3 regions of the Diaphorobacter sp. LI3 genome follow, and region 3 is predicted to be linked to each of the others. Evidence: predicted binding sites of a transcription regulator. Region 3 holds the regulator's gene; each other region holds the start of a gene.
What was found. Region 3 encodes HrcA, which represses chaperone genes, less so after heat shock. Its sites were predicted from a motif close to TTAGCACTCNNNNNNNNNGAGTGCTAA; they were not measured.
Positions count from the first base shown of each region.

Region 1: rpoH (RNA polymerase sigma factor RpoH) is a predicted target of HrcA. The motif match lies at 1,945-1,971, and genes of this name have one in related genera.
Region 2: MRB47_RS16940 (co-chaperone GroES) is a predicted target of HrcA. The motif match lies at 2,053-2,079, and genes of this name have one in related genera.

Region 1 is NZ_CP094346.1:1,043,696-1,046,968, forward strand. Features, by position in the region: gene MRB47_RS04865 (Bug family tripartite tricarboxylate transporter substrate binding protein) at 1-851, opposite strand, end outside; gene rpoH (RNA polymerase sigma factor RpoH) at 978-1,913, opposite strand; gene cutA (divalent-cation tolerance protein CutA) at 2,105-2,467, shown strand; gene ftsY (signal recognition particle-docking protein FtsY) at 2,518-3,273, opposite strand, start outside.
Region 2 is NZ_CP094346.1:3,618,099-3,621,371, reverse strand. Features, by position in the region: gene groL (chaperonin GroEL) at 1-1,586, opposite strand, end outside; gene MRB47_RS16940 (co-chaperone GroES) at 1,677-1,967, opposite strand; gene MRB47_RS16935 (bifunctional nicotinamide-nucleotide adenylyltransferase/Nudix hydroxylase) at 2,178-3,212, opposite strand; gene MRB47_RS16930 (cysteine hydrolase) at 3,268-3,273, opposite strand, start outside.
Region 3 is NZ_CP094346.1:3,445,775-3,449,047, forward strand. Features, by position in the region: partial or broken gene MRB47_RS16090 (LysR family transcriptional regulator) at 1-133, opposite strand, end outside; gene MRB47_RS16095 (Rid family hydrolase) at 246-638, shown strand; tRNA gene MRB47_RS16100 (tRNA-Ile) at 915-991, opposite strand; gene hrcA (heat-inducible transcriptional repressor HrcA) at 1,045-2,049, opposite strand; gene MRB47_RS16110 (NAD kinase) at 2,078-2,974, shown strand; gene recN (DNA repair protein RecN) at 2,977-3,273, shown strand, end outside.

The sequences.
Region 1 (3,273 bases), 1.8 Mb from region 3:
ACGCGGGACAGCCGTGCGCGCACCGGGGCGGGCATGGACGCGGGTGCGGCAAAGGCGTTCCAGATCTCCAGCTGGAAATCGCGCACGCCGGCCTCCGCCAGGCTGGGCACCTCAGGCGCCAGCGTGCTGCGGCCCGCGGAGGTCACGCCGATCAGGCGCAGCTTGCCTGCCCGTGCCTGGGCCTGCGCGAGCGCGGGCGGCAGCAGCGCCATTTGCAACTGGCCACTCAGCATGGCGGTGGCCACCTGCGGGTAGCCGGGGTAGGGTACGTGCACCGGTGCAATGCCGGTGCGCGCCTTGAGCAGCTCGGTGCCCAGGTGGCCCACGGTGCCCACGCCGGGGGTGCCGTAGCTCCAGCGGTCGCCCGCGGTGCGCGCGGCCTGCAGGAAGGCGCGTGCGTCGGCGCCCGCGGGCACGTCGGGCTGGTTCACGGGAGCGGTCAGGACCAGGGGCGATACGCCGATCAGCGACAGCGGCGCGAAATCCTTCACGGGGTCGTAGGGCACGTGTGCGTTGAGCAGCTTGGCGATCGTCAGGTTGCCGTTGATGAACAGGCCGATGGTGTGGCCGTCCTGCGCCTTGGCGACCGCATCGGCGCCGATGTTGCCGCCCGCACCCACCTTGTTTTCCACGACCACGGGTTGGCCCAGGGCCTGGGACAGTGGCTCGGAGAAGGTGCGCGCCGTCAGGTCGGGCGAAGAACCCGGTGGGAAGCCCACGATGATGCGCAGGGGCTTGGCAGGCCAGCCGGGGGTGGCGGGCGCGGCATCCTTCTGGGCCACGGCGGCGCCGCAGGCCGAAGCCAGGGCCAGTGCCAGCAGGCCGCGGCGGGCGAGGGGGTGGGGGAACATGGGTGGCGATCTCCAGTCTGGGCCGGGCAGCCAGGTGCGGCCCCGCCGGCAAAGAAAAAGGCGCGTAGCCGGTGAGGGCTGCGCGCCTGGATTATCTGCCCGCGATCCGGGCTGCTGGGCGAAGGCTCAGGCGTACTCGGCCAGCGCCTTCTTCATCTTTTTCATGGCGGCCACCTCGATCTGGCGGATGCGCTCCGCGCTCACGCCGTACTCGGCCGCCAACTCGTGCAGTGTCATGCCGCCCGAGCCATCGTCGTTCACCTGCAGCCAGCGCTGCTCCACGATGCGGCGGCTGCGTGCGTCCAGGCTGTCCAGGGCGGTGGCAATACCGTCCGTGGCCAGCGCGTCACGCTGGCGCGACTCGATCATGGCGGTGGGCTCATGGCCCGCGTCGGCGAGGTAGGCGATGGGGCCAAAGGCCTGCTCGCCATCGTCGCTGGGAGCGGGGTCCAGCAGCACGTCGCCACCGGACAGGCGCGTTTCCATCTCGATGACTTCCTCGCGCTTCACGTTGAGCTGCTCGGCCACCAGGTCGATCTCGTGATCGGATAAGGTTTCGCGGTGCGTGTCGGCGTCCAGCGCGTCGGCCTTGAAGCCCTGCTTCATGGAGCGCAGGTTGAAGAACAGCTTGCGCTGCGCCTTGGTCGTTGCCACCTTGACCATGCGCCAGTTCTTCAGGATGTACTCGTGGATCTCGGCCTTGATCCAATGCATGGCGTAGCTCACCAGGCGAACGCCCTGGTCAGGGTCAAAGCGCTTGACGGCCTTCATCAGGCCCACGTTGCCCTCCTGGATGAGGTCGCCATGCGGCAGGCCGTAACCCAGGTACTGGCGCGAGATGGACACGACCAGGCGCAGGTGCGACAGCACCAGGCGGCCGGCAGCCTCGACATTGTTGTCATCCTTGAGCTGGCGCGCGTAGCGCTGCTCCTCCTCCTGCGTGAGCAGGGGAAGGCGGTTGACGGCGGAGATATAGGCGTCCAGGTTGCCCAGCGGGGGAACCAGCGCCCACGGGTTCGCGGGCGCGAGGGTCGTCACGGAGGTTGCAGTCTGGAGTGCCATATCGGTAGTCCTTTCTTCCATGCAAATCATATTAGCACTCCATTGGAGAGAGTGCTAAAGGCATAGTTCCCCTACGGATGTAGGAAATAACCACCAAGAGGCGCAACGACGGCCCTTAAAACGCAGGTGGGGCTGCTTCGCCGCGCGTCAAGGGTCCATTGTGCAGGTACGCCTTGTGCCAGACTTCAATCATGACCTCTTCCCGAGACGCACAGATCGCCGTTGTGACCACCACCGTGGGCGACGCCGCCGCCGCACACCGACTGGCCAGCGGCGCTGTCCAGGCGCGCCTGGCCGCCTGCGTGCAGGTGGAGGCCATCACCTCGCACTATGTCTGGCAGGGGGTACAGCAGGCGGAAGCAGAGTGGCGGCTGGTGTGCAAGACGCTGCTGTCTGCCGCGCCCGCCTTACGGGAATGGCTGCGTGCCCAGCACCCCTACGAAGTGCCGCAACTGCTCACCCACGCCGTGCAGGCAGAGCAGGACTATGTGCTGTGGGTGGCGCAGCAGGTGGGCCCGGCCTCGATAGCCGGGGCTGGTCAAGCGCCGCGTTGAAGCCATGACTGGCGGATGCCGCCTGCATCCGCCCACAGGGGGTAACTATCTCAGGTCAGCAGGGCCTGGGCGAATTCGCGTGCGCTGAAGGTCTCCAGGTCTTCCACCTTCTCGCCCACGCCAATGAAGTACACGGGCACGGGCCGCTCCTGCGCGATGGCGGCCAGCACGCCGCCCTTGGCCGTGCCATCCAGTTTGGTGACGATCAGGCCGGTGAGTTGAAGCGCGTCGTCGAACGCGCGCACCTGCGCCAGCGCGTTCTGGCCGGTGTTGCCGTCGATCACCAGCAGCACCTCGTGCGGGGCGCTGGCATCGGCCTTGGTGACCACGCGGCGGATCTTCTTCAGCTCTTCCATCAGGTGCAGCTGCGTAGGCAGGCGGCCGGCAGTGTCCACCAGCACCACATCTTTGCCGCGCGCGCGGCCGGCGGTAACGGCGTCAAAGCTCACGGCGGCAGGGTCGCCCCCTTCCTGGCTGACGATCTCCACCGTGTTGCGCGTGGCCCAGACACCCAACTGCTCGCGCGCCGCGGCGCGGAAGGTATCGGCGGCGGCCAGCAGCACGCTCTCGCCATGGTCGGCCAGATGCTTGGTGAGCTTGCCGATGGAGGTGGTCTTGCCCGCGCCGTTCACGCCGGCCACCATGATCACGGTGGGTGTGTGCTCGCCGATCACCAGGGGCTTTTCCAGCGGCCGCAGCAGGTCGGCCAGCGCATCGGCCAGCAGTCCCTTTACGGCAGCAGGCTCGGTGGTCTTGGTTTCTTTCACGCGGCGCTTGAGGTCCTCCAGCAGGTGCTGCGTGGCTTT
Region 2 (3,273 bases), 170 kb from region 3:
GACTCGTCCTTCGGCGCCTCGGCCACCATGGCTTCGGTCGTCAGCAGCAGCGAGGCCACGGAAGCGGCGTTCTGCAGGGCCGTGCGGGTCACCTTGGTGGGGTCGAGGATGCCCATTTCCAGCATGTCGCCGTAGGTGTCGTTGGCTGCGTTGAAGCCGTAGTTGCCCTTGCCGTTCAGCACTTCGTTCACGACCACCGACGGTTCGCCACCGGCGTTGGCCACGATCTCGCGCAGGGGCGCTTCGACAGCCTTCAGCACCAGCTTGATGCCGGCGTCCTGCTCAGGGTTGCCGGTGGACAGGTTGCCCACGGCCTGCTTGGCGCGCAGCAGTGCCACGCCGCCGCCGGCCACGATGCCTTCTTCCACGGCAGCGCGGGTGGCGTGCAGGGCGTCTTCCACGCGGGCCTTCTTTTCCTTCATCTCGACTTCGGTGGCAGCGCCCACCTTGATCACGGCCACGCCGCCGGCCAGCTTGGCCACGCGCTCTTGCAGCTTCTCACGGTCGTAGTCGCTGGTGGCTTCCTCGATCTGGATGCGGATCTGCTTCACGCGGGCTTCGATGTCGGCAGCGGCACCAGCACCGTCGATGATGGTGGTGTTTTCCTTGCCCACTTCGATGCGCTTGGCCTGGCCCAGGTCGGCCAGCGTCACCTTCTCCAGCGTCAGGCCCACTTCCTCGGCGATCACCTTGCCGCCCGTCAGGATGGCGATGTCTTCCAGCATGGCCTTGCGGCGGTCGCCGAAGCCGGGCGCCTTCACGGCCACGACCTTCAGGATGCCGCGGATGGTGTTCACCACCAGCGTTGCCAGGGCTTCGCCTTCGACATCTTCAGCAATGATCAGCAGAGGACGGCCAGCCTTGGCCACTTGCTCCAGCGTGGGCAGCAGGTCACGGATGTTGCTGATCTTCTTGTCGAACAGCAGCACGAAGGGGTTGTCCAGGATCGCGGACTGCTTCTCGGGGTTGTTGATGAAGTAGGGCGACAGGTAGCCGCGGTCGAACTGCATGCCTTCCACGACTTCCAGCTCGTTTTCCAGCGACTTGCCGTCTTCCACGGTGATCACGCCTTCCTTGCCCACCTTGTCCATGGCGTCGGCAATGATCTTGCCCACGGACTCGTCGGAGTTGGCGGAGATCGAACCCACCTGGGCGATTTCCTTGGAGGTGGTCGTGGCCTTGGAGGCCTTCTTCAGCTCTTCCACCAGGGCCGCCACGGCCTTGTCGATGCCGCGCTTGAGGTCCATGGGGTTCAGGCCGGCGGCCACGTACTTGGAGCCTTCGCGCACGATGGCCTGGGCCAGCACGGTGGCGGTGGTGGTGCCGTCACCAGCGATGTCGTTGGTCTTGGAAGCCACTTCCTTCACGAGCTGCGCGCCCATGTTCTGCAGCTTGTCTTTCAGTTCGATTTCCTTGGCCACGGACACGCCGTCCTTGGTCACCGTGGGGGCGCCGAACGAGCGCTCCAGCACCACGTTGCGGCCCTTGGGGCCCAGGGTCACCTTGACCGCGTTGGCCAGGATGTTCACGCCTTCAACCATGCGAGCGCGGGCTTCGCCGCCGAACACTACGTCTTTTGCTGCCATTTTTGGCTCCTACAAATTTGAATCAAATGGGCTGCCAACGCTGGTCTATCAAGCGCAGGCAGCTATGAAAAATGAGTTGACCAGAAGGGATTACTTCTCGACGACCGCGAACAGGTCGTCTTCCTTCATCACCAGCAGCTCGTCGCCATTGACCTTCACGGTCTGGCCGCTGTATTTGCCGAACAGCACGCGGTCGCCGACCTTCACGTTCAGGGCGATCAGCTCGCCCTTGTCGTTCTTCTTGCCAGGGCCAACGGCCAGCACTTCGCCTTGATCGGGCTTTTCCGCAGCGTTGTCGGGGATCACGATGCCCGAGGCGGTCGTGGTTTCGCTTTCGATACGTTTGACGATCACGCGATCGTGCAGGGGGCGAAGATTCATTGCATCTCTCCTGATAACAAAAAGGATTGCGACATCAAACAACGCGCCCTCAACGCGGGCGCAGGGAACTGACACAGCGGTGTTGTTAGCACTCATCTGTTTCGAGTGCTAATGATAGAGGCATTCGTGACAGTTTCAAGGCCGCAGTGTCGGCAGGGCCTGCGATCAAGGTGCGGAAGTGCGGAGGGCAGCCGCACTTCTCCGGCCGCCTCAGTGGACTGTGAGGCGCAAGAAGTGGTCCAGCATGTGAAAGTGGTCTTCAAAGAACGCTTCTTCCATGCCCGCGAGCCGGTCGATGGCCACCCACTCGGCATGCGCCGCGTCGTCAGCCGCCTGCACCGGGGGCAGCGGAGCGTCCTGCAGGTCGAAGTAGTGCGCGTGGGTGATGGTGCGGCCGCGTTGGCTGCGGTCGGGGTGGTCGAACACCGTCACACTGCGCAGCGCCGCGCGCAGCGTGGCCTCGGGCAGGGCGCAATTCGTTTCCTCTGCCAGTTCACGCAGGCAGGACTGCCACAGCGTCTCGCGTTGTTCGATGAAGCCGCCGGGCACCGCCAGCAGGCCACGCCCTGGTGCGTTGGCGCGGCGGATGAGTAGCACGTGGTCCTGGCAGCGCAGTACCGCGTCCACGGTCACGAACACGGGCGGGTAGGGCGCCGTTGCCCAGGCGGCGCGGTAACCGCGCAGCATCTGCCATTCCTGCTGCAGTGTGGCGAAGTGCGGCGTGTGGGCGAATTGCTCCAACAGCGCTTGCGTGGCGGGCGGCAGCATGGGCGCCAGCGGCTGCAGCGCATGGGCCACGGTGGCGGGTGTGGCGCCGAAGTAGGCGTCGCGGATGGCGGTCGCGTCGATGCGGCCCTGGCGCTCCATGCGTATCAATTCCCAGCCCGGAAAGGCGCTGAGGTAGCTGCTCGTGGCGTCCTTGAAATGGCCGACCAGTCCCACGCGCGCCTGCGGCGGGCTGTGGCGCGCCACCGCGTTGCGCACGGCTTCCACCCACACCGCCTCGTTGTAGTAGTCGCGCACCGGCAGCACGGTGAGGCGCGTGCGGTCGCCCTCGGGCAGAGCACCGCGCAGCATGGCTTCGCGTTCGTGCCAGGTGAACGGGTTCTTGGGTGTGCGCGCCTGGAAGGCCGAGCCGACGATGACGATGACCTGCCGCGCCTGTACCAGCGCTTCGCGCAGCAGGGCGAGATGGCCGGTGTGGACGGGCTCGAAGCGGCCGATGAGGATGGCGGTGTCGTACATGCGGCGATTCGTGTGTTCTCAAAAAAGTGAGCTGCTCGCGCTTGATGGATAAGCGCTAGAG
Region 3 (3,273 bases):
GTAAACGCGCTTCCAACTGCTGCACAAGCTGAGTTACCGTAGTTTTGCTCATGTGCAGCGTTTGAGCGGCCTGGGTAAAGCTGCGTGTCTCTACCACGCGAGCAAAGGCCACCATAGCGTCGAAACGATCCATCGAGGTCAGGAGATTGTCCGGATTTTGCAAACAGTGTTGATGATACTTTCCTGTTTATCCGAACAGATCCCGTGTCTACAGTGGATTCTTTTAACCAATGAAAGATATCCCCATGCCTCCACGCGACGTTGTCTTCCCGCCAGGCCGCCAAGCTCTTTACGAGAAGAACCGCTACTCACCAGCGGTCCGGTCCAACGGCTTTCTATTCGTCTCGGGCCAAGTGGGCAGCCGTGGAGATGGCACGCCAGAGCCCGATCTGGAATCTCAAGTCCGCCTCGCTTTCACTCACCTGAACGCTGTGCTGGAGGCAGCCGGGTGCAGCTTTGACGACGTAGTCGACGTGACGGTGTTCGTAGTGGATCCCGAGAAGAATTTCGAGCGCATTTGGCAGATCGTGCCGGACTATTGGGGCAAGGCCCCCTATCCCACGCTGACCGGTATCGGCGTAACCTGGCTTTACGGCTTCCAGTTCGAAATCAAGGTAATCGCGAAGCTTCCAAGCTAAACACTGAGTCCTTGGGGAAAGGCTTTGCCCTTGGAGTCTTTGCGATCCAGGTCAGAGAGTCGGTCGTCGCGGTACTTGGCGATCAGTTCCGGTGTCAGCGCAGCCAGTGAATACTCGCCGGCATCGAGCTTCGGGGAAAAGTCCAGCGACTAGAGGTCGATCGACAGCGATGGGTGAACTGACGGCAAGCCACCCAAAACCATTGCCTGATGGCTACATGAACCCCCAAAGAAAAAATCCCGCTACCGTACTGATAGCAGGATTTCCTTTTCTACTTGGTAGGGCGTGTTGGACTTGAACCAACGACCAAAGGATTATGAGTCCTCTGCTCTAACCAACTGAGCTAACGCCCCAAGGGGTGCGCTGCCCTGCCTCGTAGGCGGCGCAGCGGCGCGTATTGTAGGGGCTACTTCCGGTGGCTCAGGGCGTTGGAGACCAGCTTGGAGGTGATGTCCACGATCTGGATCATGCGGTCATAGGGCATGCGCGTGGGGCCGATCACGCCCAGGGTGCCCACCACCTGACCGTCGACCTCATAGGGTGCACTCACCACGGACAGCTCTTCAAATGGCACCACCTGGCTCTCTCCGCCAATGAAGATGCGCACCCCTTCTGCCCGGCTGGAAATGTCCAGCAGGCGCAGGATCTGCGTCTTTTGTTCGAACAGGTCGAACGCACGGCGCAAGTGGCTCATGTCGCTGGAAAAATCGCTCACGGACAGCAGGTTGCGCTCGCCCGAGAACACCACTTCGTCCTGCGACCCCGACATGGCCTCCGAGCCCACGCTCACCGCGGCCTGCATCAGCGCCGCGATTTCTCCGCGCAGCTTGTCCACCTCCAGCTTCAGGCGCTCGCGCACCTGCTCCATGGTGAGGCCCGCGTAGTTGGCGTTGAGGAAGTTGGCGGCCTCCACCAGTTGCGACTGGGAGTAATCGACCTCGGTAAAGATCACGCGGTTCTGCACATCACCGTCGGGCGAGACGATGATCACCAAAAAGCGCTTCTCGGACAGCCGCAGGAATTCGATGTGGCGAAACACCGAGGCGCGCCGCGGCGCCATCACCACCCCCACGAACTGCGACAGGCTCGACAACAGGTGGGCGGCGTTGGCGATCACCTTCTGCGGCTGCTCGGGCATGAGCTGGACTGTCGGCAACTGCTCCTGCTGCACGGTGAGCATGGTGTCGACGAACAGGCGATAGCCCTTGGCGGTGGGCACACGGCCCGCGGAGGTGTGGGGGCTGGCAATAAGCCCCAGGTCCTCCAGGTCTGCCATCACATTGCGTATGGTGGCGGGCGACAATTCAAGCCCTGATGCCCGCGACAAGGTTCTGGAGCCGACCGGCTGCCCCTCGGCTATGTAGCGTTCCACCAAGGCCTTGAGTAACAACTTGGAGCGGTCATCAAGCATTGAATCATTTTAATGATGTAATTTCTGCATGAAGCCCATCTTCCGCCGCGTTGCAGTCATAGGCAAATACCCGGGGCCTGGCGCCGTTTCAGCGTCCGACAGCGCACGGCAGATCATCGAGAGCATTGCCCAGTTCGTCACCCAGCAGGACTGCGAGTTGACGCTGGAGGCCGAAACCGCCGCCCACACGGGCCTCACGCAATACCACACGCTGGATGTGGAGGGGATCGGCCGGCAATGCGACCTGTGCCTGGTCGTAGGCGGCGATGGCACCATGCTGGGCGTGGGCCGGCGGCTGGCCGGCTACGGCACGCCGCTGGTGGGCATCAACCAGGGGCGGCTGGGCTTCATTACCGACATTCCGCTGGAGGGGTACCAGGACGCGCTCACGCCCATCCTGCACGGAGACTACGAAGAAGACGTGCGCCCGTTGATGCAAGCCTGCGTGATGCGCGGTGGCGAGTGCGTGTTCGAGGCGCTGGCCCTCAACGACGTGGTGGTCAACCGCGGCTCCACCTCCGGCATGGTGGAGCTGCGCGTGGAGGTGGACGGCGTATTCGTTTCCAACCAGCGCGCCGACGGCCTGATCGTCGCGTCTCCCACCGGCTCCACGGCGTATGCCCTGTCTGCGGGCGGCCCGATGCTGCACCCATCGATCCCCGGCTGGGTGCTGGTGCCGATCGCGCCGCACACCCTGTCCAACCGGCCGATCGTGCTTTCCGACGCGACCGAGGTGGCCATTGAGGTGGCCGGCGGGCGCGACATCAGCGCCAACTTCGACATGCAGTCGCTCGCATCGCTGCAACATGGCGACCGCATACTGGTGCGCCGTTCCGCGCACCGGGTGTGCTTTCTGCACCCGCGCGGCTGGAGTTACTTTGCCACCCTGCGCAAGAAGCTGGGCTGGTACGAGGGAGGTTCCTGACCATGGCCCTGAGGCGGATCGCCCTGAGCGATTTCGTGATCGTGCGATCGCTCGAGCTGGACCTGCATGCCGGCTTCACCGTGCTCACCGGTGAAACCGGAGCCGGCAAGTCGATCCTGATCGACGCGTTGCAACTGGTGCTGGGCGCGCGTGCCGACTCCGGTGTGATCCGCGAAGGCGCACAGCGCACCGACGTCTGCGCCGAATTCGACGGTGGCACCATCGCGCTGGCAGCCTGGCTGGACGAGGCGGGTTTTCCGCGCGACGACACGCTGCTGCTGCGCCGCACCGTCGATGTG